DNA from 2 places in the Marinobacter sp. W-8 genome. Region 2 is predicted to be linked to the other one. Evidence: riboswitches for the same ligand, from Rfam matches in the RefSeq annotation. Region 2 holds a riboswitch; the other holds the start of a gene.
The links. A riboswitch is a leader RNA that binds a small molecule or an ion and turns the genes downstream of it on or off. The one in region 2 is predicted to bind thiamine pyrophosphate.

Region 1: linked by a shared signal. The riboswitch ahead of thiC (phosphomethylpyrimidine synthase ThiC) and the one ahead of thiB (thiamine ABC transporter substrate binding subunit) in region 2 are both predicted to bind thiamine pyrophosphate.

The regions. Positions count from the first base shown of each region.
Region 1 is NZ_CP172297.1:638,286-652,756, forward strand. It holds gene ACF8YQ_RS02935 (lysophospholipid acyltransferase family protein) at 79-987, opposite strand; gene ACF8YQ_RS02940 (mannose-1-phosphate guanylyltransferase/mannose-6-phosphate isomerase) at 984-2,402, opposite strand; gene ACF8YQ_RS02945 (YrbL family protein) at 2,482-3,186, opposite strand; gene ACF8YQ_RS02950 (glycosyltransferase) at 3,179-4,180, opposite strand; gene ACF8YQ_RS02955 (glycosyltransferase family 4 protein) at 4,177-5,295, opposite strand; gene ACF8YQ_RS02960 (mitochondrial fission ELM1 family protein) at 5,292-6,260, opposite strand; gene lpxL (LpxL/LpxP family Kdo(2)-lipid IV(A) lauroyl/palmitoleoyl acyltransferase) at 6,264-7,226, opposite strand; gene waaA (lipid IV(A) 3-deoxy-D-manno-octulosonic acid transferase) at 7,329-8,582, shown strand; gene ACF8YQ_RS02975 (TolC family outer membrane protein) at 8,626-9,987, opposite strand; TPP riboswitch at 10,174-10,287, shown strand; gene thiC (phosphomethylpyrimidine synthase ThiC) at 10,371-12,248, shown strand; gene ACF8YQ_RS02985 (NUDIX domain-containing protein) at 12,363-12,983, shown strand; gene ACF8YQ_RS02990 (DUF1249 domain-containing protein) at 12,980-13,465, shown strand; gene cpdA (3',5'-cyclic-AMP phosphodiesterase) at 13,676-14,471, shown strand, end outside.
Region 2 is NZ_CP172297.1:2,001,853-2,016,323, reverse strand. It holds gene thiP (thiamine/thiamine pyrophosphate ABC transporter permease) at 1-897, opposite strand, end outside; gene thiB (thiamine ABC transporter substrate binding subunit) at 902-1,906, opposite strand; TPP riboswitch at 1,955-2,046, opposite strand; gene ACF8YQ_RS09380 (murein L,D-transpeptidase catalytic domain family protein) at 2,206-2,949, shown strand; tRNA gene ACF8YQ_RS09375 (tRNA-Gly) at 3,078-3,153, shown strand; tRNA gene ACF8YQ_RS09370 (tRNA-Cys) at 3,211-3,284, shown strand; gene ACF8YQ_RS09365 (putative bifunctional diguanylate cyclase/phosphodiesterase) at 3,523-5,250, opposite strand; gene ACF8YQ_RS09360 (putative RNA methyltransferase) at 5,401-6,252, shown strand; gene ACF8YQ_RS09355 (DUF3581 family protein) at 6,234-6,980, opposite strand; gene ACF8YQ_RS09350 (cold-shock protein) at 7,175-7,381, opposite strand; gene ACF8YQ_RS09345 (LysR family transcriptional regulator ArgP) at 7,628-8,500, opposite strand; gene ACF8YQ_RS09340 (LysE/ArgO family amino acid transporter) at 8,590-9,195, shown strand; gene ACF8YQ_RS09335 (efflux RND transporter periplasmic adaptor subunit) at 9,321-10,475, shown strand; gene ACF8YQ_RS09330 (MacB family efflux pump subunit) at 10,472-12,406, shown strand; gene ACF8YQ_RS09325 (efflux transporter outer membrane subunit) at 12,411-13,856, shown strand; gene ACF8YQ_RS09320 (RES family NAD+ phosphorylase) at 13,804-14,471, opposite strand, start outside.

The DNA of each region.
Region 1 (14,471 bases), 1.4 Mb from region 2:
TATGGCAATAAGTTGTAATCAAGCCCCATGTCATCCGGGTGACGATTCTGTGGCAATTCGATGACGTTGGGGCTGGCGCTAACGACAGATTTTATGAGGGTAATAGGGGTTGGGGTTGCCGGGCGGGCGATGTCGCAGGCGCTTGTATTCCCATTGATACTGAGCTGGTGCCATTCGAATGACTTTCTCGACCGATTGATTCAGCGCAGTTGCGGCCACCACGGGATCTGAGTCGCCATTGCCCGGAACTGCCTCCTCAACGATCAGGCGGAATCCATTGCCATCCGGCAGGCGTTCAGCAAAAGTGACCAGAACGTTGGCTCCGGTTTTCTGAATCAGGCGATTCACCAGCGTCATGGTGCGCACTTCCATCCCGAAGAAGGGAGCATAGGCGTTGGTTTTGCCTCGTGGCGACTGATCCGGAAGTATGCCGGCCACCCCGCCTTCTTTCAGAATGCCCATCAGCCGGAGCAGTCCCTTACGGTCACCGCGCACCAGTTCGGAACCCAGACGACCACGTACGCGGATCATGTAGTCCTCGAATTCCTTGATATGGGGAGGGCTGTAGAGGGCAGCCATCTTGTAGCGAGACGAAAAAAACAGTCCGGTCAGTTCCCAGTTGCCGAGGTGGGGGGCGAGCAGAATCAGCCCCTTGCCGGAGGCCAACGCCTGATCAACCAGATCCAACCCTCGGGTTTCCTTGATAAGTTTGAAGCACTTGTCGACCGGCCATTCCCACATCAAAGGAATCTCCATCGCCGTCATGCCGGTATGGGCCATGGATTCCTTCGACAGTCTTTGCTGTTCCTCCGCCGATAGTTCCGGCAGGCAGATCCTGAGGTTTACGTCGGTGGTTTTTCGCGAGCGACCGTTCAGGCGCCAGGCCAGCAAACCGACGAACCTGCCAATGGCCTGGGCAAGTTTCAGAGGCAGCAGGCCGGCGATACGTAACAAGCCGGCAATCAGAAAATACTTGAGCTTGCTCATGACCGACCGTATCGATCCTCGTAACGAACAATGTCGTCTTCACCGAGATAGGAGCCGGATTGAACCTCAATCAGCTCAAGATCGATGACGCCGGGATTCTCCAGAGAATGGATCTGGCCAACCGGGATGTAAGTGGACTGGTTTTCCGTGACCAGATAGGTTTTCTCGCCATTGGTAACTTTGGCGGTGCCACTGACCACGATCCAGTGTTCAGCCCTGTGGTGATGCATCTGAACTGATAGCTTGGCGCCGGGTTTAACCGTGATTCGCTTGACCTGATAACGGGTACCGTTATCAATGGAATCGTATACCCCCCAGGGGCGGTAAACTTCCCGGTGATTCATATGTTCGTGGCGACCATCATTCTTGATCGTTTCCACCACTTTCTTGACGTCCTGAACCTGATCTTTGTGAGCGACCAGCAGGGCATCTTTTGTTTCGATGATCACCAGGTCCTTCACACCTACGGTGGCTACCAGTCGGCTATCGGCCCGAACCAGGGTGGTCTCGGTATTGTGGGCAATGACATCGCCCGAGAAACAGTTGCCGTTGGCATCCTTGTCGCTCACTTCCCAAAGCGCTGACCAGGAACCAATATCGCTCCAGCCTGCATCCAGTGCGACTACCGCAGCGTTATCCGTTTTTTCCATGACGGCATAATCAATGGAGTCTTCCGGGCACTCAGCAAAGACGCTTTCGTTTACGCGGGTGAAATGCAGATCCTCACTGGCGTCATCCAGCGCAGCCTGGCAAATGGCGAGAATATCCGGGCGGTGTTTCTGAAGTTCCTGAAGGTAAGTGCGAGCGCCAAAAAGAAACATGCCGCTGTTCCACAGGTAATCGCCGGAGCTGAGATACTGTTCCGCAGTCTTCTGGTCTGGTTTCTCGACGAACCGGCTGACTTCGAAGCTGCCGTCTGCCAGTCCGGAACCCTGTTGAATATAGCCGTAACCGGTTTCGGCATGGCCGGGTACAATCCCGAAGGTGACCAGCTTGCCCTGCTCGGCCAGCGGGATTGCCTTTCGAATACCGTTCTGGAATGCGCCCATATCCTTGATCAGATGATCCGCCGCCAGTACCAGCATCAGTGGGTTCTGATTCTCATCGGTTTTTCTGATCAGTTGCAGGGCAGCAAGGGCGATGGCCGGCGCCGTGTTGCGGCCACAGGGCTCCAGGATAATGCGGGCATCGTTGTAGCCGGACTGGCGCATCTGTTCTGCCGCCAGGAACCGGTGATCTTCGTTGCAGATCAGCAGCGGGTCAGCAGATTCCATGCCCTCAAGTCGGGCGACCGTGAGTTGCAGCATGGACAGTCGATCGTCCGTCAGTTTCAGGAACTGTTTCGGATTCAGTTGCCTGGACAGTGGCCAAAGGCGTGAGCCGGTGCCTCCGGCCATGATGACGGGGTGAATCATGTGCACACTCCGGGTTGTGAAAGTTGCGATGGATGCAGATAAAAGTGGTCGATATCTTATCACGCTGCCAGGCACGGTTTTATCTTAAGCGTTGGAAATCTTCCCAGGAATGTCCCTGGCTATCCTGCTCCCAGGCTAATCGCTTTTCGAAACGTCGAATCTTCCTTTCAATATAGCGCTCGCTCCAGCCGGGTGCCGAGGCCAGGGCCTGGGGGATAGCAGGAGCCCCCAGGCCGTCCACCAGAAACAGCTCAGGTTGGCCGGTACGATCGGTTACCACAAGATTGTGTGGCAGTAGATTGCGGGTAAGAATGCGGTTCGCGGTCAGCCAGTTCTCAAACCGCTGAATGGCTTCAAGGAGCTCATGCGTTAGCCCTCCGCCCCGGATCAGGAATTCGAGTGTCGGTGCTATATTGCCGTCCTTGCAGCGAAGCATTTCGCTCTCGTTCGCTGGACCCAGGGTGGTCGCAACACGGCCATAGAACTTTGGTAAGTGACTCCACAGGCTTTCTTCGTTACCTGTTTGAATCAGGCGTCTTATAGCCAGTTGCTGGTGTGCTCTCAGTTCCTGGGTGTTGTCATTGAGCCGGGCTTTTCCCAAAAGCCGTTTCACCACTGACTGTTTTTGATACCTTGCCTGGATACTCCCGGGACGAATTACCTTCAGGCAGCGGTCCGGATTGTCCGGATGTTGAAAGCAAAAACGATTGGCACCTTGCGCAAAGGGCAACAGTGAATCCAGATTGGCTTCCGCCTGATGGTATTGATTATGTGCACTATCCACGGCGTGTAACCTCACGGTACACCTGCAAGGTGTTCGCAACCATAGAATCGACGCTCAGTTCACGGGCAGCAAAATCCCGTACTCCAGCCTGAGACTCCACCAGTTCGGCAATCGGCGTGTTGAGAAGCGAAGATAGCCCGGCGGTGTCACCCGTCGGACAGATGTGCTGTGGTGGGAGCAACTCATTGGCCACGGGCACATCGGTTGAGACTACTGGTTTTCCCGAAAGAAGAGCTTCTGCACAGACATAGGAAAAACCCTCGCGCCGAGAAGAAATTACAATTCCGTCGACGGACTGCATCAGTCCGGGAATATCTTCCTGATAGCCGATGAGCTTGACTCTGCTGGTAAGCTTTAGCCGCTCGATCCTCTCCTGCAGTGCCTCGTGCTCTTTCCCGTCCCCTGCGATCAGCAGGCTGCCTTTTGCGCTCTGGAAGGCATCAATAAGTTGATCGAAGCCCTTTGCGTGAACCAATCGGCCGACAGCCAACCACAAGGGGCGATCGTAAGTCTGGAAGTTGAAGGGCGCTTCCGGGCATCGCTCGATGTTTATTCCGTTATAAACGACAGTTACGTTTCCGCCAATATCACTGGCCAATGCGTGGCTAACGGCAATAATCCTTGAAAACCGATTGGCAGCCGGATATCGGGATTTGAAATTGTGAATGGTCGCGATGAAACGGGTTTTGGGAAACAGGGGCGACAGTAGCTGGATTGTCGCAGCGGACTTACTGCCCTGAGCGTGGATCAGGTCGAATTCCTGAGCCCGAAGCGCCTTTACGATCGCGGCGATCAATGTAGGAGAATAACGGGACCCTTTGGTGTTGACCGGGTACCGGTTTACTCCGGGATCAAGAGATTCGAGGTGTTCCGGTGCCGACATGCAGTAGACAGATACACCCGCTCCCGCCAGTCCGTTGGCAAGATCGGCGAAGTGTTTCTCCATGCCGCCTTTTGCGGACGGAGGCGATAGCATCATCAGCAGAACTTTCACTGGAGCTCCGCCCGTTTGGTCTGAATTGCTGCTTCGTATATTTCGAGTGTGGACTCTGTCTGCGCCCGCAGTAAAAACCGGTCCGGAAGAAATATTTCAGGCTTGGGTTTGTCCAGTAGCCCGAGCACGGCGCTGGCAAACGCGCCAGTGTCGTCCGGTGTCACCAGCCCTTCCCGGAAACAGGCTTGCAGGGTTTCCGCTGCACCGCCGCGGTTGTACGCCACCACCGGTGTACCGGACGCCAGGGCCTCGGTGACTGTGCGGCCGAAGGGCTCTGGCTTGGTGGACATGTGGCACACCACATCGGCCAGCAGGTAGAGGTTGGTCATGTCGTTTCGCTGGCCGAGAAACGTGACTTTATCAGTCAGTTGCAAACGACTGCGTTCCTTTTCCAGCTCCTGCAGAAAGCGCTCCTTACCCGGTTCTGCGCCGCCAACGATGATGCCGTGACAATCCGGGCGTTGACGTACGATACGCGCCATGGCCTCCAGAAAATGCAACTGGCCTTTCCAGCGAGAGATACGGCCCGGCATCATGATGATCTTTTTGCCGGCGAGTTGAGGAAACCTCCCGAGGAGGTGGTTTTGCCATTGTTCGTTGATGGCTCGGTTGCGGAAGGCTTCAATGTCTACGCCACGCTGGACCACCGTCAGCTTGTGTTCCGGCACAGAAAAGTGCTTCAGAACATAGTCTCGTACGCAATTGGACACCGCTATGACCTGGTCCGCTTTTGCCATGATGGCGCTGTAAGGCGTCACTGAATACATGCCGTGGAAGGTCGAAACTACGGCCGGGCGTTCATGTTGTGGCAGCGTTTTCAACGCCAGGTGAACAATCCAGGCCGGCATTCGGGAGCGCACGTGAACGATGTCTGGCTTCAGATCCTTCAGCAGCTTGCGCATGGGCAGTATCTGTCCGAATGAAGCCGGCGTTTTTCGGTGTATCGGCATGTGAATATGCGAGGAGCCCTGGCCGCGGACCTGTTCGGCCATCGGGCCGCCGTTGGAAACCACGAAGGATTCGTGGCCTCGTTTCACCAGTTCGGCAGCGAATTCAACAGTACCTCTTTCCACACCGCCACTGTGCAGCGCCGGTAACGCTTGTAGAACCCTCACCTTGTCCGCTCCCCGTCCTTGTTCTGATACTTGCCCAGGAATATCTGCATTACCCAGCGGCCGGCCCGGTCCGCTTCCCAGAGACGATCGTGTCGTTCGGGCTGTTCGGCCATGATTGATGCGTGGTCGGCCCAGTGCGCCAGCAGTCCTTTCTTTGCGAGTTGCTCGACACCATTGGCTACCCTGCTTCCCGATCGAGGATTAAGATCCAGAAGGCCGGTTGGCACCCCCGACGTAACGGCTTCGCACACCATGGACTGGCTATCCGGTGTTACCCAGACGGCTCTTGATGACGCGAGCTGGTGGTTCAGCCAGCCCTCGTGCGTCTGATTGTGGTCAACGACTGAAATCCTGGGGCCCTGAAGCTCCGAGAGGCTGTCGGACAGGGCTTTTGGTGTGCGCCGGGAGTTGGTGATGGTCCAGCGCCATTCGGGGTAGCGTGCCATCAGGTCGCCCAACTGCGAAAGAATGGCATCATCATGCCAGTCATAGTGCTGCGATGGTCCTCCGATCAGTACCAGAGCTTCGGGCTTGCTGGTGAGCCTGGCCAGGGGCGTGACGGCATTAATTACCCCCTCTGTGATCAGAATGTTGCGAGCAGGCTTAACCTTGTCGTGGGCCGGAATAATGGCGGCATCGACCAAACGGAGGGGGAATCCAGGCTTCATCAGCACGAGCGTTTTTGCCTTGCGATAGCGTCGCAAGGCCAGCAATAACCGGTGGGTTCCTGAACCGGCCCCGATTATAAGTGCAGGGGCGGGCAGGTTTGGCACCGAAGCCGGCGCAATTCCCGTCAGTGCTCGCCACATCGGGGTTGGGTAATCCGTGGCGTTTATCCAATGGAGGTCCGCGCCGGCGAGGACGCGCAATCGATTACCCAAACCGCGTAACTGGTTGCGATGGCCGGCCTTGTTGTCGGTAATCAGCCAGATAACGGGTGCGGTGGCGCCGGAGTCCCTGTTCAAGAGTTACCTCTTCTTCTTCCGTTTTCGGCCATAGAAGCCCGGATCATCCCTGTTCGGTCTGGTTTTGAAGCGGCGGTGCATCCAAAGATACTGGTCGGGCGCCTTGCGGATTTCCTGCTCGATAATGGCGTTGATTCTGGTGGCATCCTCAAGATCATCGCCACTGGGGAAGTTCTCCAGGGCAGGGTGGAAATAGATGTCGTAGCCCGGGCCATCTTCCCGACGGAAATGACTGAAGGGAACCACCTTGCACTTGCTGCGCTCAGCAATCCGGGATGTGGCAGTAATGGTGCCGGTTGGAATCCCGAAGAAGGGCGCGAAAACGATGTCTTTTCGGCCATAGTCCTGATCCGTGGCGTACCAGACGGCCCGGTTGTTTTTCAGGCAGCGAAATAGCCCGCGAAGGTCACGTGCGCCCAGCACCGAACCGTAACGTCGGCCGCGAGCCCGCGTCATCACTGCGTTCATCAGTGGGTTGTTGTGATCCCGCTGCATGACGTCTGCCTCAATATACTCCGTCGCCAGGCTACCACCCAGATCCAGCGTGCTGTAGTGGCCTCCGAGCAACAATACGCCATGCCCCTCTTCGAGCGCTTGCTCGAAGTGTTCGAGACCGTGAACTCTGGTGATCTTTTTGAGTTTTGACGCATCGCGAAACCAGGCAACACCAATCTCCATCAAGCCAATCCCGTTGGCGATAAAGGCATTGCGAACCAGCGCGGCCTGTTGCTGCTGGTTCAGCTCCGGGAAACACAGGCGAATATTCACTTCGGCAATATGGCGCCGGCTTTTCGCCAGCCGCCAGGCCAGCAGGCCAGCAATCTTGCCCAGCCACCATTGCAGGCGCAGCGGCAACTGGGCCACTAGCCACATCGCGGCTATGCCAAGCCAGGTTGGCCACCATCGTGGATGGCGGTAGGCTGAATAGTCTGTGTTTCGTGGTAGTTTGCGGTACTTCTTCTTCAAAATCGTGAATCCTGCATCGACAAACGGTTTTCCGGGGGGCAAGATGCCCGTCCAAAGAAAAATTGGCCCTATGATAACGCACTGTTTTGCCGGGAGTCCTGCGTGTTCCAGTTTATCTATTCCCAGCTGATCCGCCTTGTGCTGCCGTTCATACTGATCCGGCTGTGGTGGCAAGGGCGTAAAGCGCCCGCCCTTCGGCGCGACTGGCAACACCGCCTGGGTTGGGTGCCCGAAATTTCTGGGCCGGTTATCTGGGTACACGCCGTGTCTGTGGGTGAAACCATTGCGGCAGGCCCGTTGGTCAGGCGCCTGCTCGCCAGGAATCTGGGTGCCACTATTCTGATGACGGCGATGACCGATACCGGGTTGGCCCAGGCCCGCAAGATGTTCGGTGACAGGGTAACGTATGCCTACGCCCCATACGATACGCCCGGAGCTATCCGTCGCTTTCTGGATCGCATCAATCCCAGGATTCTGGTTATTCTCGAAACTGAAATCTGGCCCAATATGATCCGCCAATGCCGCCGGAGGAGAGTTCCGGTTTTCCTGATAAATGCGCGCTTGTCCGAGCGTTCTGCCCGTGGTTACGAACGGGTCAAAGGGCTGGCCGCGCCGATCATGAAAAGCATTACCTGGGTGGCGGCGCAGGCCGACCGGGATGCTGACCGGTTTCGGCGCATTGGCGTTGCCGCCTCCCACGTTGAGGTTACTGGCAGTGTGAAGTTTGATGTCGATATACCGGATGATGTGCGTGCGGCTTCCCGTGCCTTGCGTGAGGAGCTTGGGGCTCGCCCGGTCTGGATTGCCGGCAGCACGCATTCCGGAGAAGACCAGCAGTTGCTTGACGCTCATCAGGGAATACTTCAGCAACATCCTGAGGCTTTGCTGATTATTGTGCCCAGGCATCCGGATCGCTTTGACTCTGTCGCCGAGCTGGCGGAGAAAGAGGGGTTTTCTGTTGCCCGTCGTTCAACCGGTGATGACCCTGCCGAAGCTCAGGTTTATCTGGGTGACACCATGGGCGAACTGATGATGCTGTACGGTGCCAGTGATATCGCCTTTGTTGGAGGTTCGTTGATCGAGCGTGGTGGGCATAATCCACTGGAGCCGGCAGCCTGGGGAATACCGGTTTTTTCAGGTCCTCATGTTTTCAATTTTGAAACCATATACGAGCACCTGCTGACAGATGGTGCTGTCCAGGTAATAGACGGGGCGGACGCCCTGGCCATGGCGCTCAGTAAGCTGATGACTGATAAAGAGGAATGCCGGGCCTACGGAGTGCGTGCATTAAGCGTCGTTCAGAAAAACCGGGGTGCCTTGGATAAGGTTGTCGAGGGGATTATTGAACGTTTGTAGCCCCGGGTATCGCTGGTGATACCCGGGGTTCGCCTTTTGGGGATTACTGGGCCGGATTGTCCAGTGTACGGTCTTCCTCTGCCATCGCTTCTATGCCGCGGGCACCTTCACTCAGCCAGTTGTTCAGATCCACCAGATCCTGAGGGCTCAGGGTTCCGGCCGCCTGTTTCAGTTGCAGAGTGTTGATCACGTAATCATACCGCGCATTGGCGTAGTCCCGCAGGGCGACGTAGTAAGCCCGCTCTGCATCCAGCACTTCCACGATGTTGCGGGTACCAACGTCATAACCGGCCCGGGTGGCATCCAGGGCGCTACGACGAGAGATGATGGTCTGCTCCAGTGCCGATGCCGTTTCCACGTTGTTGTTCACGGTGAGGAACAGGCTGCGGGTGTTTACCTGTACATCGCGACGGACGGTGTTCAGATCCTGCTCTGCAGCGGTGACCAGAGAGCGTTGTTGGCGCACGCCGGCCTGGGTGCCGCCGCCCATATAGAGAGGCACGTTGAGCTCCAGGCCAATAACCCCCTGGGTTCCTTCCTGCTGAGGGTTTCGGGCGCCGTCCAGCTCGGACTCGCCATAGGATGCCACCAGGTCCAGTGTTGGCAAATGGCCGGATTTGGCAACTTTAAGATTGGCCTCGCTGGCGTTCAGTTGTGATAAAGCCGCTTGAATGGACCAGTTCTGGTCCAGGGCTGTTGTTTCCCAGGCATTCGGGTTCATGGGCTCAGGTCGACCGAGCGGGAAATTCTCGCGCAGGTTTTCCAGGTCATCGGCGTATTCGCCGGTCAGTCGCGCCAGCTGCTCCCGGGCGACATTCAGCTGGTTGTCGGCTGCGATGCGCTGGCTTTTGCTGTCGTCATAGCTGGCGCGGGCTTCGTACACCTCGGTGATGGCGATCAGGCCGACGTCGAAGCGTTCCTGCGCCTGTTCATACTGGCGCTGGATTGCTGCTTCAGTCGCGCGAGCTGTTGCAACGGTATCCTGAGCGCGCAGGACATTAAAATAGGCGGTTGCAACATCCAGAATCAGTTGTTGCTGGGCCAGGTTGTACTGGGCCTGGGCGGCTTCGGTCTGGAACTGGCTGGCGTCGTAGCGGAACCAGTTGTCGGCGCGGAAAACCGGTTGCGACAATTGCACGCCATAGTTGAATGACTTGTAGCTGTCTCCCGGGCCGTTTTCAGCGTCGAAATCCGTGTGGTTGGCTTCGGCAAACGCACCAACCTGCGGCAATAAGGTACTCTTGCTCACATCGCTGGCGGCTTGCTGGGCCTGAAACTGTGCCAGCGCAGAGGCGATGCCGGAGTCATATGACAGTGCCTGCTCATAAGCCTCCACAAGATCCAGAGAGAAAGCGGGCTGGGCTGCCAGCAGGGTGATCAAACCTGGAAGTAAACGTTTCTTCATTATTGCTCCTGAAAACTATCTCCGGGCATCCGTGATCTGGACACAGGTATCGGCAGGTCAACGTGTAGAGCGCGGGTTTATCCCGATAGTGACCCAAAGGTATTGGTGGCCCATTATGGACAATAATCGTTCCCGTCTCTACACTTGAAAAGCTCACTCATTTTGTGAGCAAAACAGAATATTTATCGCGTCTTGACGGGGTGCTGATTCGCCTGAAGCAGGTGATCGGCTGAGATTGCAACGCAGAACCCGCGACCTGATCCGGATAATACCGGCGTAGGGATTAAGACCGTACGAACCATGCCGGAAGTAGGTTTCGAATTACCTTCGGCATAACTCCGTCATACGCGACCCGACCACCTGAGCAAACACGGGAGCAGACGATGACGGACATCCCATCCTACCTGAGCGATTCCGCACAAGTAGACTCCGCAGCAATCAAACCATTACCAAGCTCACGAAAAATATACGTGCAGGGTAGCCGAGCCGATCTGCGCGTGCCTATGCGGGAAATTACTGTGGGCGACACGCCCACTGAAATGGGCGGCGAAAAGAATCCGCCAGTGGTGGTGTACGACACCTCCGGGCCCTATTCAGACCCGGAAGCCAGCATTGATCTGCGCAAGGGGCTGCCGCCGGTGCGCGCTGCATGGATTGCCGAACGCGGCGATGTCGAACAACTGGAAGGGTATACCTCTGAGTTTACCCGCCGGCGTATGAAAGATCCGACTCTGGATCCGCTCCGGTTTATGGACGAGCGCAAACCCCTGCGTGCCAAACCCGGCAACAATGTGTCCCAGATGCATTACGCCCGGCAGGGCATTGTCACGCCGGAAATGGAGTACATTGCCATCCGGGAGAATATGAAGCTGCAGGCAGCCCGTGAGAATGGGTTGCTGGCGGATCAGCACCCTGGCCAGTCCTTCGGTGCCAACCTGCCGAAAGAAATTACCCCGGAGTTCGTCCGCGACGAAGTGGCCCGTGGCCGCGCCATTATCCCCGCCAATATCAACCACCCGGAAATTGAACCGATGATCATCGGCCGTAACTTCCTGGTGAAGATCAACGGCAACATCGGCAACTCGGCAGTGACCTCCTCCATTGAAGAGGAAGTGGAAAAGCTTACCTGGGGCATTCGCTGGGGAGCGGATACCATCATGGATCTGTCCACCGGCAAGAACATTCACGAAACCCGGGAATGGATCATTCGCAACTCCCCGGTTCCCATCGGCACCGTGCCCATCTACCAGGCCCTGGAAAAAGTCGGCGGCGTGGCCGAAGATCTGACCTGGGAAATCTTCCGCGACACCTTGATTGAACAGGCGGAGCAGGGCGTGGATTACTTCACCATCCATGCCGGCGTACGCCTGCACCACGTGCCACTGACCGCCAAACGCACCACCGGCATCGTGTCCCGAGGTGGCTCCATCATGGCCAAGTGGTGCCTGGCTCACCACAAGGAAAGTTTCCTGTACGAGCACTTTGAAGACATCTGCGAAATCATGAAGGCCTATGATGTCTCCTTCAGTCTTGGTGATGGCTTGCGCCCGGGCTCTATTGCCGATGCCAATGATGCTGCCCAGTTTGGTGAACTGGAAACCCTCGGAGAACTCACCAAAATTGCCTGGAAGCACGACGTCCAGTGCATGATCGAAGGCCCCGGCCATGTGCCGATGCAGTTGATCAAGGAGAACATGGACAAACAGCTGGAATGCTGTGACGAAGCGCCGTTCTATACGCTCGGACCGCTGATCACCGATATTGCCCCGGGCTATGACCACATCACCTCCGGCATCGGGGCGGCCATGATCGGTTGGTACGGTTGTGCCATGCTTTGTTATGTCACGCCCAAGGAACACCTTGGATTGCCCAACAAGGACGACGTGAAAACCGGCATTATCACCTACAAGATCGCCGCGCATGCTGCAGATCTCGCAAAGGGTCACCCGGGTGCCCAGATCCGCGACAATGCGTTGTCCAAAGCACGATTCGAGTTCCGCTGGGAAGACCAGTTCAACCTGGGGCTGGACCCGGATACGGCCCGCGCCTACCACGACGAAACCCTGCCCAAGGAATCGGCCAAAGTGGCGCATTTCTGCTCCATGTGTGGCCCCAAGTTCTGCTCCATGAAAATCTCCCAGGAGGTCCGGGATTACGCGGCAGAGCACGGTATCGATGAGGTGTCGGCGATTGATGCCGGTATGCAGGCGAAATCACGGGAGTTCGTGGAATCGGGCAGCAAGATCTACGACAAGATCTGACCCGCATTCACTTGGTTCCGTGATGGCGTGAATCCGAGCCTGGCGGGGTGTTAACTTGCACCCCGCCGTGGCTCCGGCTATCGTTCAAGGCCGAATGCGCAACCGGGTGAAGTAATGCCAAAACCATTCCAGTTCAACGCCAGCGACGTCAAAGTCGAAAAACGTGAAACCGTGTTCCAGGGCTTCTTCCGAATGGACAAACTCTGGCTGACGCATCCGCGCTTCGATGGTCGCGACATGCCCGTCTTTACCCGGGAACTGTTTATCCGGGGTGATGCCACCTGCGTGCTGCCATACGATCCGGCGCGCGACGAGGTTGTACTTCTGGAGCAGTTTCGTTTGGGGGCGCTCCACCGTAACCAGTCCCCCTGGTTGCTGGAACTTGTTGCTGGCATGAATGAGGATGGTGAGAGTCCGGAAGAGGTGGCCCAGCGAGAAGGTCAGGAAGAGGCTGGGCTGAGTTTCAGTCGCCTGGACAAAATCTGCGATTACCTGGTTTCCCCCGGCGGTACCACGGAAATGATCCACCTGTATTGCGGTCAGATCAGCACCGCCGAGGCTGGTGGTGTTTTCGGTATGGAACATGAGCACGAGGACATTCTCAGCCACGTGGTGTCAGCGGAAGAATGCTTTGCCATGATTGCTGATGGCCGCATCAATAACGCCGCCGCGATTATTGCCATCCAGTGGCTGCAATTGAACCGGGAGCGTTTGCGGCGGGAGTGGCAAGCATGACGGAGTGGGTAAAGCGGCCCAGGCAATATGTGCCGGACCTGCGCCAGTTGGGGGCGCTCTGCGACGGCAACTATCAGCGCCTGCGCAAGCTGCGCCAGCTTGAGGTGGATGGCAAACCCGTATGTGAGTTCGAACTGCACCGGGAGAACCAGTACCTGGGCCGGGTGCGAATTGAAGTGCTGCAAACGGCCAGATTCACAGAAACCCTGCTGCTGGAGCAAGTCCACAACAGCGGCCGATGGCTGAACAACCCGCGGATGACTGTGCGCGTATACCACGATGCCCTCATGGCCGAAGTAATCAGCTGCTACCGGCAACGACAGATTGCGCCCGTGAATGACTATCCGAACCGGTTTATGCATCACCCGGATGAAAAGGTTCAGGTGAACGGCTTCCTGGCCGATTGGCTGGACTACTGCCTGCGTTTCGGCCACCTGCCGATGGAGCATGCAGCCTGGTCTGCGGGCGAAGGCATCGATTGAAAACCCTCATCTCTGAACGGTTTCTCAGTTCGCCGAAAGTCTATAAAGCCGGTTGTCGGACCTGTGGCAGAGTTGTCAAATACTGCAAAATATAGCGTGCCGCTGGTCAGAATGTGATCCACCTTCCATTCGTGAACAATCAATCTGAACTAAGCCATCGTACACTTGTCTGGATTATCAACTGCTTGCAGAAAACAGAACAGGCCTGGCATGACCAAACCCACAACGGCGCGCCCACTCAATGTGTTGCAGCTTACCGATCCGCACCTGATGGCGTCTGCGGATGGCGCCTTGCTGGGAGTCAACACCCGTGACAGCCTGGCGGCGGTGATTGACGAAGTGCTTCGTAATCACGGCCAGCCCGACCTGATTCTTGCCACCGGAGATCTCACCCAGGATGCATCGCCGGAGGCGTATCGCTATTTCGCTGAACAACTGAAGGCGTTTGATTGCCCCTCGCTCTGGATTGCTGGCAATCATGACGATTCCGCGCTCTTGTCTTCCATTGCGGCGGAGTCCGGCTCTGATCAGAAACAATGGATCCAGGGCGGCTGGCAGTTTGTCATGCTCGATTCCTCGGTACACAGCAAGGTGTTTGGAGAGCTTTCGGCCGATGAGCTGAGTTTTCTCGATAGGGCTTTGTCCGAGCAACCAGAGCTGCCTGCTATGGTTTGCCTGCATCACCACCCGGTGGATATCGGCTCAGACTGGATGGAAAAAATCGGGCTCAAAAACCGGGACGCCTTCTGGCAAGTGATTGACCGGCATCCGCAGGTTCGGGTAGTGCTGTGGGGCCATATCCATCAAGAGCTTGAGCAGCAGCGCAATGGTGCTTGCCTGCTAGCCACCCCTTCTACTTGCATCCAGTTCGCCACAGGATCCAGTGACTTTGCCGTGGAACCTTTGGCCCCCGGCTATCGCTGGCTGGAGCTTGATCCCTCGGGCAGCTTCAAGACGGTAGTCCGCCGGGCAGACAGTTTCGAGTTTGATCTGGATGAGGAAAGCT
Region 2 (14,471 bases):
CAGACCCGCAGAAAACCCTTGCCAGGGCCGTGCAAACAGAGGGACCGGGCGTGATAACCGGCGGTTTGGCAGTACAGCGGTGTCCAGACGCTTCCGGAAAACCAGCCACCAGAGGCTGCCACAGATCAACAGCTGCAGAATGGCAAACAAAGCGGCACGGGCGAAATCAAACTCGAAACGCAGTGCTTGATAGATGGCGACTTCCAGGGTGGTTGTTCCTGGCCCTCCGCCCAGCGTCATGATGATGGCAAAACTGGTGAAGCAGAGCGTGAACACCAGTGCCGCCACGCCGGGCAGTACCGGTTTGATGGCGGGCCAGTGTACCGCACGCCACAGCCACCAGCCGCCGAGCCCAAGCTGAGAGGCGGTCCGCATTCGCGGCGCGGGTATGGAGTCCAGGGCCTGTAGAAGAATTCGGGCCGCCAGTGGTGCATTGAAGAACACGTGGGCGAGCAGGATGCCATTCAGCCCATAAAGATTCCATCCATTTCCAGGAAGCCAGGTGTTAAGTAGGCCGGTGAACCAGCCCTGCCGACCGAACACCGCTATGATGCCGGAGACTGCCACGATGGTGGGCAGTACCAGACTCAGCTCCATCAGCCGCAGAATCAGAGTGCGTCCGGGAAAGCCTGTGTATCGGGCCAGGGCAGTCGCCACCGGGAGCGCCAGGGCCAGGCTCAACACGACGGATAAAAAGGCCTGCCAGAGGGTGAAGCGGACCACACTCTGGAAATAGGAGCTTGCCAGCGTACTCCCCATGTCCAGCTCGCCGGCCTCCTGCAGTATGCTCCCCAGGCCGAGTGCCACCAGCAGCAACAGCCCGGTGCCGAGTAACAGGCCGGGCCAGAGTTGCCAGCCTGGATGGCTGAAGGGGGCGGCTTTCGTGTGTACTGGCATTACATCAGTTGGTCAGTGCGTTGAGCCAATCGTTCACCAACTGTCGACGAATGGAGGCAACCTTGGCCGGGTCCATATACAGGGCCTCGGGTGGTGTGATCAGCTTGTCGAAAACGCTTGGCAATTCATCGCCAAGACCAATCGCTGGATACATCACGTTCTTCAGTGGAATATGACGCTGGAAGTCCGCCGTCAGCATGAAGTCCAGAAACTCTCTGGCCAGGGTCTTGTTGTCGGAGCTTTCCACCAGGGCCGCGACTTCCACCTGCAGGTAATGCCCTTCATTGAAACGGGCGGCCTGATACCGGTCAGTTTTGTCGATGGCCATGTGATAGGCAGGCGAGGTGCTGTACGAGAGGATCATGGGCGCTTCGCCATTCATGAATAGCGAGAAATAACCGTCACTCCAGCTCTGGGTGGTGGCGAGAATCTTGTTGCTGAGCTGCTGCCACTTTGCTGGCGCCTGATCGCCATAGACGGTATGCATCCAGAGCAACAGGCCGAGCCCCGGCGTACTGGTGCGCGGATCCTGAATAATGATCTTGAGATCGTCTGGCGCGTTCACCAGTTCCTCGAGGCTTGAGGGCGGCTCTTGCAGCTGCTCGGTATCGTAGACAAAAGCAAAATATCCCCAGTCGTAGGGCACAAAGGTGTCGTCGTCCCAGTTGACGGGCAGTGCCAGGCGTTCCAGTGATTGACCGTGGCGGCCCAGCAGGCCGGTTTGACGCGCGGTCTCCATGGTGCCGGTATCCAGCCCGAGAACCACATCTGCCGGTGTGGAGCTTCCTTCCAGCCGGAGCCTTTGCAGAATGTCTCCGCCGCTGTCCAGCACGGTGTAATTCAGGGAACAGCCGCATTGTTCTTCAAACGCCTCTTTAACAGCGGGCCCCGGGCCCCACTCGGCGGCAAAGGATGGATGGGTATACACATTCAGGACGGCCGGTTCTTCGGCAGCGGCCATCGCAGGCAGCGATACGGCGAGAAGTGTGGGAATCAAGCGTGAAAACATACAGCGGCACCTTGTTCAGTAGCGGGGGGGCCATGCCGCGAACACCACCAAAGGTGGTGACTCAATCCCTACGCCGGTATTAACCGGGTCAGGTTCCGCGGGTATGGTCTCAGCCCTTCCAGGCACCCCGTTGAGTTACTGCAATGTTATCACGCCGGAGCTACGCCCCGGAATTCGTATGTTTGATTACCGCTTGTTTATTTTTTGTACGGCGATGACGGGTGTCTCATTTTTTATTGGTAGAATGGGGCATTTTTTGTTCTACGGATTAAACAGCTTCGAGTTGAGAGGTAAGGTTGATGCCCAAGCATCACAAACTAAGAAAGATTTCTGCCCTGTTTGCAGGCGTGTTTTTTACACTTGGCTTGTCGGCCGCAGGCCACGCCCAATCCGCTAATGATGATATGTTTGGTCGCCTGGCCTCCGCGGCACCCAAGCTGAGCCCACAGGTTCTCGAAGCCGCATTGAAAGCGACCCGTTGTGCCATCAGCAATGGCACGGCCTTGCCAGAGCGGCTGGCGGTGATCGACTTCTCTTTGCCGTCCTCCAAAGAAAGGCTGTGGTTGTTCGATCTGAACGAAGGCGAGTTGATCCTTCGTGATCTGGTGGCCCACGGTAAAAACTCGGGCAATGCTGAGGCAAGCGCGTTCTCCAATATCGAGGGCAGTCACCAGTCCAGCATAGGCCTGTTCAAGGCTGCCGAATCGTATCGGGGGGCCCACGGCTATTCGTTGCGACTGGACGGACTGGAGCCGGGCTTCAATGACCTGGCTCGCCAGCGGGCAATTGTCATCCATGGTGCCGACTATGTTCAGGACAGCTGGGTCACAAAGTACGGCAGAATCGGCCGCAGTCATGGCTGCCCGGCGGTAGACAACCAGATCATCAAAACCGTGGTAGACGAGCTCAAGGGCGGGCAGCTGGTATTCAAGTACTATCCCGACCAGGAGTGGCTCCAGGCATCCAGTTATCTGAACTGCGATTCCGCCGGGCAGTTGGCGGGTGCGCGTAACGTAACAGCGCAGGCCGGGGATCGATCCTGAGTTATTGCTGGCTAAACTTTGTTCAGATTGTCAGTAAAAACAGAAAGTTGAAAAAAAGGTGTTGACGGCGAAGGCGGAATCCGTAGAATACGCAGCCGTTGACGAGGCAATGCTTCTGAAACATTAGAGCGGGAATAGCTCAGTTGGTAGAGCACAACCTTGCCAAGGTTGGGGTCGCGAGTTCGAATCTCGTTTCCCGCTCCAATTTCTCCAAGTCTCTCAATGCCTCCTGAGAGCAAAAGCCAGAATCCAGGCTTCCCCGGCGCGGTGGCAGAGTGGTTATGCAGCGGACTGCAACTCCGTGTACGCCGGTTCGATTCCGACCCGCGCCTCCATTTTTACCCCCTTATATCAAAGTCTTGTGATCTTGGGCAGTAGTCCTCGGCTGATACTGAAGGCTCATGTCTTCGGGCATATTCATGAGGGCTATGGTGAGTACCTGCAGGGCGAAACCCGTCTCATTAATGCCAGTACCTGCAACGAACGTTATATGCCTGAGAATACTCCGGTGGTGTTAGACCTATCCCTTCAAAGGGGCTGACCTCAAGGACGCCAGGCTAAGTTTGTTGCTCATTAACTGCGCGAAGCCAGGGGCTTCATAAATGCCTCAGCCGCTCTCGCCGGCATCGGTTTGGCGTAAAGAAAGCCCTGCGCGAAATCGCAACCGAGATCCCGTATCAGCTTTGCCTGCTGCTCGGTTTCTACACCTTCCACAAGAATGCTCAACCCAAGGCTCTGGCCGACCGTAACCATGGCTTTCATGATTGCCATGTCGCTTTCATTTTGCATGGCGTAGTGCAGGAAACTTCGATCGATCTTTATGCTGCATACCGGGAGCTTCCGAAGATAAACCAGGGAAGAGTAACCAGTACCGAAGTCATCAATGGATATATGGAGCCCGGCAGCCTTCAGGCGCTCCAGTTGCCTGGTTTGGCCCTCTTCGCTGCCAAACACCTCGTTCTCCGTAAGTTCTACCCCGAGTTGCTCATGCTTCAAACCATAACGTTTAATGGTTTCCAGGATTTGGTCAGCCAGGTGTGGATTGGTCAGTTGGCGACCGGACAGATTGACGTCAATACGCAAGCCCGCGAGCTCAGTTCCCTGCCAGGCTTTGAGCTGTTTGCATGCGGCATCGATGACCCAGTCACCGATACGGTTTATAAGTCCGGATTTTTCAGCGACCGGGATAAATGTCGCCGGGGAGACAAGGTTTGATGCCTTGTCGAAACACCGCAACAGCGCCTCGCAGGAGGTGGTCCCGCCAGTTCTCAGATCTATCTGTGGCTGGTAGTAAAGTTCCAATCCGCCATTCGTCAGGGCTTGTCGGAGCAGGGCGGTAATCTGTTGATATTTGACGAGCCGGTCGTTGATATCAGAGGTGTAGAAGCAGACCGTATTCTTTCCGATCTCCTTTGCCCGGTACATGGCCGCGTCTGCGTTGCCCATAAGTTCCGTTGCGGTGCCGCCATTGTGTGGGTACAGGCTGACGCCAAAGCTTGCCGATACTTGATGGCAATCACCGTGAAGCTGCACCTTGCTTTCGAGTGCCTTGACCAGCCGTTGAAGTAATTCATGAATGCCTTCAGGGCCATGGAAATCGAACAGTAACAGAACGAACTCGTCTCCTCCGAAACGGCAGAGCAGATCGCTGTGTCGCAATTCCTGCTTTAAGGTGTCGGCAACCGATTTGAGGAGGGAGTCGCCCTGATAGTGGCCGAGGGTATCGTTAATCAATTTGAAGTTGTCCAGGTCCATGAAGATCACTGCAACTTCGCGATTGCAGCGATCTGCTTCGACCAGCCGGCTTTCAAGCTCAGATTCCATCAGGCGTCGGTTGGGTAACCCGGTAAGATCATCAAAGCTGGCGCGGCGAACCAGTTCTGCCTTGGCTTGCGTTTGTTCTTCCAGGCTGATGTCGATACAGAACATTTCGCACTCGCCGGTATCCTGTTTGATCATGACATGACTGGAGTAAACGGGAACCAGGTGGCCATCCTTGTGTTTCAGTGCCAGTTCTTCTGCGGGAATGCTGATGTTGTGATCGAGCCAGTTGGTGTGGGCCTCAATGACGGCTTCGCGCATGGCTTCCGGAATAATCAGGTCCTCCAGCCGTTTTCCCTGAGCCTCATTTCTGGAGTACCCGTATAGTCTTGTGCTGGCTTCATTCCAGTAGATGACCCTCCGATTCCGGTCGTAGCCCTGAACGGCAACCATCGGAAGGCTCTCAATCAACTCATGGAACTTTTGTTCACTTTGCTCCGATTGTGACGATGACGACGATCTGTCCTTCTTCTTATCCATGACGGACGAGACTCCTCCCGGTTGGGTGAGAACGCATCTATGCGCTTTCCAGTCGTTCACAACAAGAATAGGAAGCCATTCCTCCGTTTGCGAGCCTGATGGGATATTCCTTGTTAGAATACGCCGGCATTTCCAACGTTTGGACGCTCAGTGAACACCACTCCCTTTGAATCCCTCGCCTGTCCGCTCGACGGCAATCCGCTGCAGCGGGAAGACAAAGTCTGGCGCTGCCCACAGGGCCATAGCTTCGATATTGCCCGCCAGGGCTACGTAAATTTGCTGCCAGTTCAGAAAAAGCGCTCGAAAGAACCCGGTGACAGCAAAGCCATGGTGGCCGCGCGCCAGCGCTTTCTTGAGGCGGGATACTATCGCCCGATTGCGGATGCCGTGTCGGCGGCAATCCTGAACGACGCTGCCACGGGCAGCGAACTCAGTTGCCTGGATGCCGGCTGTGGTGAGGGCTATTATTTGCGTCAGCTAGCGTCCCCGGAGGGTGAAATCTCACTATCGTTGCTCGGATTGGACATTTCCAAGTGGGCGGTGCTGGCGGCTGCGCGCAGGGAAAAGCGCGCATGCTGGGTGGTTGGCAGCAATGCCAATCTGCCGGTGTTACCAGCTTCAGTCGACCGTGTGCTTTGCCTCTTCGGGTTTCCGGTGTATCCGGAGTTTGCGCGGGTTTTAAGGCCAGGCGGGCGACTGGTACAGGTAGACGCCGGCCAGGATCATCTGAGGGAATTGCGGGAGATTGTCTACCCGGAAGTTCGCGCAGACTCCCGTAAAGTGGCTCCGGTACCAGAAGGTTTTCGGCGAATCGGCACCCAGGACATACGCTTTACAGTGCACCTTGACGGCGCCGAGCCCATTGCCGATTTATTGGCAATGACCCCACACCTCTACCGGGCGAGTGCGGAAGGCAGGGCCCGGGCTGCGGCGCTGAAAACGTTATCGGTAACCGTGGATGTCTGCCTGCAAACGTTGGAGCGTTACAATCCGGCTGGCTGATCAGCGCTCTCCATTCCCCAGCGGGTGCCTCTTGCCTTGAGCCGGTAAAATTCCTCGATGATGCCGGCCATGGCCTCAGGGCAGTACTCCCGAAGGCCGCCCAGTACCAGCCGCTTGGCAACCTCGCCAACGGTTTTGCCGGAAGACTGCAGGTTGTATTCAAGCGTTACGTTGCCGCGTTTACCCGCAACTTCCAGGTCCGCGTTGTTCAATTCGAGGTCTGGGTGAGGATTCTCCAGCTGTGTGAGAGCCAGGCTCATGCTCTCATACATCACCATTGGCCGGTCGGGATTGAACATTACCCCGTGTGATTCCATCAAGGGCTTGAGCGTGTGCGGAAAGTTTTTCCCGGACGCCGCAACATAGCACCGACTGAACTCTTCAATCACTTTTTCATCCCGGGTTACCGCGCCTTTACGGGTAACTTCCAGGTAGACCTTACCGGCTTCGTCGACAACGTTGATGGCTTCGCCATTTTCGCTTTCGCGGAACTCAAGCGGAACCTCGGCACCAAGCAGGTTACGGAACTTGAAGGTCATATTTTCTGAGAGCCCGAAACGGGACACCACAATGGTGAACAGCAGGTCGCCGGGCACGCAAAAACGACGGGCGTCCGGATCGTGGATCGGATTGAAGTCCCCGGCGATCTCTTTGGCAAAGTAGCTGGCCTGGGGTGCGGAAATCACAATACGTCCGTCCTGGACGGAATAGAACTGGTCAGAAAACATGGTGGGCCTTTTCTGGTTTGCTGAGCCTCGAGGGCCTGGGGAGTGAATTCACCCGAGCAGGCATTATAGGCCTTAGCGTGGCTCAAGGTGAGCCCGACCATGGTACTAATAAGGATGAATACGGACTAACACGGAAATTCAGGCAACAAAAAAAGGCAGCCGAAGCTGCCTTTTTGATCGTACTGGGCTGTTAATTACAGACCAACTACGTTTTCCGCCTGAGGACCTTTCTGGCCCTGAGTCACGGTGAATTCAACCTGCTGGCCTTCTGCCAGAGTCTTGAAGCCGCCGCCCTGAATGGCGCTGTAGTGAACGAAAACGTCCGGGCCGCCTTCACGAGTGATAAAGCCGAAGCCTTTGGATTCGTTGAAGAACTTAACAGTACCGGTAACAGTAGACATATTTTACTATCCTGAATTCAATCATTTAATGTGCTGCCTGGTCTCGTTGTGAGGGCAGGTCAGCGGTGTGCGGAAACATAAAAACTGGCGTGATCAAAAACAGGACGAACACTACTTATAACAACAGGGATGCGTCTTATTGATGAATGCTTTGCTAAATCTTTCCAACGACGGCCACTTTACTCCTGTCTGGATGGTTTGCATAGCTATTTTTTCTAGGCAGATACCCTGATCACCGGAAACCGCTCAAACCAACTCGCTCGAATCCTGCAGTTTGCGCGTTAACCGAGACATCAACTCCCCACCGTGCCGCCAGAAGTGCCAGTAAAGCGGTACTTCCAGGCCACTGCCCGGGGCGATACTAACCAGTCGATTTGCCTGGATATGCTCCCGGGCCTGAATTTCCGGAATCATTCCATAGCCCATGCCGGCCAGCGCGAGCTTTACGAAGCCTTCGGATGACGGGCACAGGTGGTGCGGAAACTTTCCCTGATAGCCAACCTGGGCCAGAAACCGATGCTGGAGTTGATCGTTGGGGCCAAACACGATGGCGGGCGCGGATTGCAGGCTCCTGTTGTTCAGCCCGTCTGGAAAATAGCGGCGGGTATACTCCGGTGTGGCCAATGGCAGATACGTCATCACTCCCAGCGGTATGCACCGGGCGCCGGCAACCGGCTGAGGGCTGCTGCAAAGGCAGGCGGCTACGTCGCCCTCGCGCATGCGCCGCAGTCCTACGTCCTGGTCTTCTACCACCATGTCCAGAAGTATTCCTTCTTCGGTACAGAAGTCGCCGACGGCAGAGGCCCACCAGGTTGCGAGGCTGTCCGCATTGAGCGCGACGCGAAATCGAGTGGCTGGTTCGGCCAGGGAGGGAATGGAACTGGTCAGGTCGCGTTCCAGCAGGCGCACCTGATGAACATGATTAAGCAATCTCTGGCCGGCGGGCGTTGCTCTTGGGGTCTGGCTTCGCACCAGCACAGGTTGGCCAAGCCTGACTTCAAGTGTACGAATTCGCTGAGAAATGGCGGACTGGCTGATACCCAGCATGTCGCCGGCTTTGTCAAAACCGCCGGCGTCGACCACGGCAGCAAGAGCTTCGAGCAACTTGTAATCAAGCATAAGCAAAACTTATCAGGCATTAACAGGATGAATTTCAAGTATAGCGGTAACGGGGTAGGCTTGCGCCATTAATCATAAGGAGTGCAGCGGTGTTTGAAAGTTATCTGACAGGCCTGGTGGTGTGTGGTGGAATTATCGTGGCTATTGGTGCCCAGAATGCCTACGTTCTCAGTCAGGCCATTCGTCGTGAACACCATTGGTGGTCGGCCGGTTTGTGTATGACCTCGGATATCCTGCTGTTCACTCTGGGCATGTTTGGTGTGAGTGCGGCACTGATGGCCATGCCCGAGGCGCTGGACGTGCTCAGATGGCTGGGCGTTGGGTTTCTCGGTTTGCTGGCAGGACAGGCGTTCTATCGGGTTCTGAAGGGGAGGGCGTCACTGGCGGCAGGGGAAGCTCGGCGCAGCACCGTCAAAGGCGTAATCCTGACAACCTTGGCGGTCACCTTGCTGAACCCCCAGGTTTATCTGGACACGTTACTGCTGATTCCGGCCGTGGGTGCCCAGCAATCGGATCCGGCCACGTTTGTGGCGGGTGCCAGCAGCGCGTCGGTGCTTTGGTTCGGCGCGCTGGCCTGGGCCGGTTCCCGGCTGGCGTCCTGGTTGGCCAGGCCTGCGGCGTGGCGTGTGATTGACGGTGTTATCGGCCTGATGATGGCTGCGATTGCTATTCAGCTCGCTACAGGAGGGCTGTAACCCTATATCCTCTTTGCGCCTGAGATCGTTCGTGTAAAGGTTTCGCAAAACCCTGATCCCCGGCTTCTTTTTCTCGTATCAGTTCTCTATGGTTCGGTCTGATTTGAACTCTTGGAGATATCTGAATGGCCTCTGCTACCCGTGCCGGGCATCGCTGGCTGAAGTGGGTTGGATTTCTGTGTGTGCTGTGCGCGATAGCCTTCGCTGTCGTTTGGTACGCCCGCAATGCTAACGGCGATGAACCGGCTTTGAATACCGTGGCGGTGAACCGAGGCGACATCCAGAACCTGGTTTCGGCCACCGGCGTGCTTGAGCCGAGTAATTATGTGGATGTAGGTGCACAGGTTTCCGGCCAGCTGGAGCTGATTCACGTACGAGTGGGCCAACCCGTTAGCACCGGCGATCTGCTGGCGGAAATCGACCCTACCGTGTATGTGGCGAAAGTGGATGCCACCCGCGCCCAGTTGAAGAACCAGCAGGCCCAGCTAGCCGATCGCAAGGCCCAGCTGCGCCTCGCCGAGATCCAGTTCCAGCGCCAGCAGAACCTGTGGCGTGAAGATGCGACCACACGGGAATCCCTGCAGACTGCCGAAGCATCGTTAGCGTCTGCCCGGGCGCAGTTGGCCATGCTTGAGGCACAGATAGAACAGACCTCCTCCACCCTGAGGGCTGAAGAAGCCAATCTGGGTTATGCGCGAATCTATGCGCCCATGGACGGGACCGTGGTCTCTATTGAGGCCCGCCAGGGACAAACCCTGAACGCGAGCCAGACCGCGCCGTTGCTTATGCGCATTGCCAATCTGAGCACCATGCGGGTGCGGGCCCAGGTGTCCGAGGCCGACGTTGGCAAGCTGCAACCGGGCATGCGGGTTTACTTCACCACACTCGGCGATGCCGAGCATAAGCTCTACGGAGAGTTGCAGTACATTGAGCCAACTCCCGAAGTAACCAACAACGTGGTGCTCTACAACGCCCTGTTTACGGTGGATAACCAGGAGGGACGGTTGCTGCCCCAGATGACCGCCCAGGTGTTCTTTATTCAGGATGAAGCGCTGGACGTATTGCGGGTGCCAGTCAGTGCGGTGGCGAGAAACCAGGTCAAGGTCCTGGATGCAAAGGGGCAGCCACAGATTCGGGACATCGAAACCGGCATCAGCAACCGGGTATACGTGGAGGTTCGGTCGGGATTGAATGAGGGTGATCAGGTGGTTCTCGCAAACCGGGATCCACGGGCCGCTCAGGGTGAGGGCAAGGCTGCCTTTCGGGGTATGCTGAGATGAGCCCGCGACCGTTGATTGAGCTTCAGGGCATTACCCGATCCTTTGGAGAGGGCGAACTGGCGGTTCCTGTGCTCAAGGGCATTGATCTGAAAATCTGGCCCGGTGAGTTTGTGGCCATCATGGGGCCATCGGGCTCCGGCAAGTCTACCCTGATGAACATCCTTGGCTGTCTGGATCAGCCCAGCGCTGGCCAGTACCGATTCAATGGCAGGGACGTGTCTGCCCTGGACCGGGACGAACTGGCACGGCTTCGGCGCGATGCCTTCGGTTTTGTGTTCCAGAGCTATAACCTGCTGGCCGGGATGACAGCTCGTGAGAATGTGGAGATCCCCGCCATTTACGCCGGAATGGCACCGGCCGAACGGCACGCAAGGGCGGAACGGTTGCTCACCGGGCTCGGGCTGGGCGAGCGTCTGTCGCACAGGCCGGCACAGCTATCGGGTGGTCAGCAACAGCGAGTGTCTATTGCCCGGGCCTTGATGAACGGCGGCCAGTTGATCTTCGCAGACGAACCGACTGGTGCTCTGGACAGCAAGAGCAGCCAGGAGGTGATCCGGCTGTTAACCGATCTTTCTGAGCAGGGCCACACCATTATCCTGATCACCCACGACCCCGATGTGGCAACTGTGGCTCGTCGGCAGATTCGCATTGCCGATGGCGAGATTGTTGAGGACACCGGCGCAGAAGTGCCTTCAGTCACGATTCAGCCAACCGACCAGAATGCCCGTCGTCGTTCCCGCCTTGGCGACTGGCACGAAGCCCTGAAAAGCGCGGTGCGTTCCCTGCACAGCAACCTGTTTCGGACGACGCTGACTCTGCTTGGCATCGTGATCGGGGTGGCCTCAGTGATCACCATGCTGGCGATCGGGGAGGGGGCCCGAAAGGATGTCGTCGACCGAATCAGCACCATGGGCAGTGATCTGCTGCTGGTGCGCCCGGGTGGTCCCGATCAGCGGGGTGGGCGCTGGAGCGTGACCACACTGGTACCATCTGACTTTAAAGCAATCAATGAGATAAGGGGTGTTCTTGCAGCAATACCTGAGCTGACTGGCGGACAGACGCTGCGATATTCCAACCGGGATCACTCGGCCGAGATCAATGCTACCTCCTTCCGCTTCCCGGTGGCCCGCCAGTGGCCTGTGGTTGAAGGTACCTTCTTCAGCGCCGAGGATGAAGCCAGCTACGCAGCCGTGGCGGTACTTGGCAAAACCACCGCCAACGCCCTGTTTCCCGACGAAAGCCCTCTCGGCAAACACTTGATGGTTAACAACGTGCTGTTTCAGGTGATTGGTGTGATGGATGAAAAAGGCGCCTCTCCCATGGGGCAGGACCAGGACGATGTGGTGTTTGTTCCCTACACCACGGGCAGCCTGCGCATCTTCGGGCAAACACACCTGCGCAACATCACCGTGGCTGTGGCGGATATCGATCGTATGGATGAGATCGAAGCCCTCATCCACGACACTCTGATGTCCCGCCATGGCATTGAGGACTTTACTATCCGCAACATGGCTTCATTGATTGAAACCGTTTCGGAAACCCAGAATACGCTCACCTGGCTGCTGGGCTCTATTGCAGCAATTTCCCTGCTTGTGGGTGGTATCGGGGTTATGAATATCATGCTGGTGAGCGTCACCGAACGTACCCGCGAGATCGGTATTCGCATGGCCACCGGTGCCCGTGCATGGAATATCCTGCAGCAGTTTCTGACTGAGGCCTGGCTGGTATCGGCCATTGGTGGGTTGATTGGTGTTGTCATCGGCATTGCGGCAACCCGGATTATTGGCTCACTGGGAACACCTATTCACATGACGCTGCTACCCATGGCCCTGGCCTTCGGTTGCGCTTTCGCCACAGGCCTGCTGTTCGGGTTTCTGCCCGCCCGCAAGGCTGCCCATCTGGACCCGGTTCATGCCCTGGCCTCGGAGTAATCTTATGAGCATTCGCCATATTGCACTGTTGTCGGTGTTGTTGACTGGATGCGGGAGCTTTCAGTCGCAACCCATTGAGCAGCCAGTGAATCCTCCAGCGCAGTGGCACATCGGGGCTGGCTCCGGCGAAGCTGTTGGTTCGCGTTGGTGGTATGCCTTCGGTGACGAAGAGCTCAACCGTTTGGTCGACCGGGCGCTCTCGAATAATCCAGACCTGGCCGCCACCGCTCAGGCAGTGATTCAGGCAGACTTGCAGTTGCGCAACGCCGGAGCTGCCTTGCTGCCGACCCTTGGTGCGTCGGGAAGCACGGGTAAACAGGCAAGCGAGGCCTCCGGCCAGGATCGTGTCACCAGTGGTTCGAGTAGCCTCGGGCTGTCGGTTGACTACGAGCTGGATCTCTGGGGTCGCCTGTCCGCCGCGGAAGCCGGGGCTCTCGCGGGTTTCCAGGCTTCGGAGTATGACTATGACGCCGCCCGAATGACGCTGGTGGCCTCGGTAGCCAGTACCTGGTTCGAATGGCAGGAGTTGCAGCAGCGCGTGGATATTGCGCGTCGGAATCTGGAACTGGGTGAAAAGACACTGGCCCTGGTTGAGGCCCGATATCGTAATGGCGTGGCTGATCGTTCGGAATTGTCCCGCCAGCAAACTTCCGTACTGAACCTCAAGAATGCGGTGCCGCCACTGGAGTATCAGGCCCGGCAACGGTTAGCGGCCTTGCGTCTACTGACCGGGGATTATCCGTTTACGGAAGACATTCCGGAGGCTGGGCTACTTGCGGTTCAAGTGCCGGAGATCAACCCGGAAACGCCGGCTAGCCTGGTTACCCGAAGACCGGACCTGGCGGCTGAGGAGGCTCGGCTGATGGCCGCCAGTGCGGACGTCGAGCAGGCCAGGGCGGCCTTGATGCCATCGGTGTCGCTCAGTGGTGCGGTTCGCTTCTCTACCAACAGCTTTTTAAGCCTGGCAGACCCACTGCAAACCGCCAATGGCCTGCTTGCCCTCAGCCAGACTCTGTTTGATGGAGGCCAGCGTCGCAACAATGTGGCCATTTCGGAATCCCGGCGGGTGGCTTTGTTGGAGAATTACCGTGCCAGCCTGCTCTCGGCATTCCAGGAAGTAGGGGATGCACTCGACAGAGAAGCGCTGTATCTGGACCAGGAGCAGCGGTTACAGAGTATTCTCGCTCAGGCGGAAGAGACCTTACGGTTGACCGAAGTGCGCTATCGGGAAGGGGCAGATGACTTGCTCACCCTGCTGGAAAGCCAGCGAACGGTGTTTGATGCCCGGCAGCAGCTCAGCCAGGTGCGGTTGAATCGGCTGATTGCAGCGGTGGATCTGTACAAGGCGCTGGGAGGCGGCTGGCAGACCGATCTTCAGGAGAGAGAAACGGCAGAAGCTACGGCGCCGGCTGAGGCAGTTCGCCCTCTATCAGAAACTGGTCCAGGCTGAATTCGTAAACCTGCTTGCTGCCATCCGGCTCCGACAGGCTCATGGACACCTGGCTGGGCGACGTCACGGCAATCAGTTTTTGATAACTTCTGGGGGCGGCGTCCCGGAACACACTGGCATTGAACAAAGCTACATTGACGCCTTCGACGCCGTTGTCCGGATGGACGGGGAGCTCATAGAGGCCTGCCTGCAGAGCGCGGGCTGAGAGAAACTGGAAGGCGCCCACTTGCAGGCTGCGCATGTCGGTACCCAAGGCCTGGCTTTCCCGGTAGCTGACTGGATCTGCCAGCGTATGATGCAGATCCTGCCAGTGTTCAGACTGCAGCCGAACACCTCGTTCCGTGCGGAATCGGGCGCTGAACACCGTATGCAAGGTGGTTAACGGGCGCTTGAACGGGACTTTCAGATGGCTCATGAATACAAACCGATAAAACGCGGTTTCCGCCAGAGCCGTGGGAATGCTCATGGCTCCGTAAAACAGACTGGGTTCGAAACTGCGGCCAAAACGTGAGCCGTATTTCAGGGGCGGGTAGCGGAACGGGGTGGTCAGCAGGTAATGGCGTTTTCGGGCCGTGCCGGGCACCGGTGGTTTGTTGCTTTCCAGCAGTTCCTCCA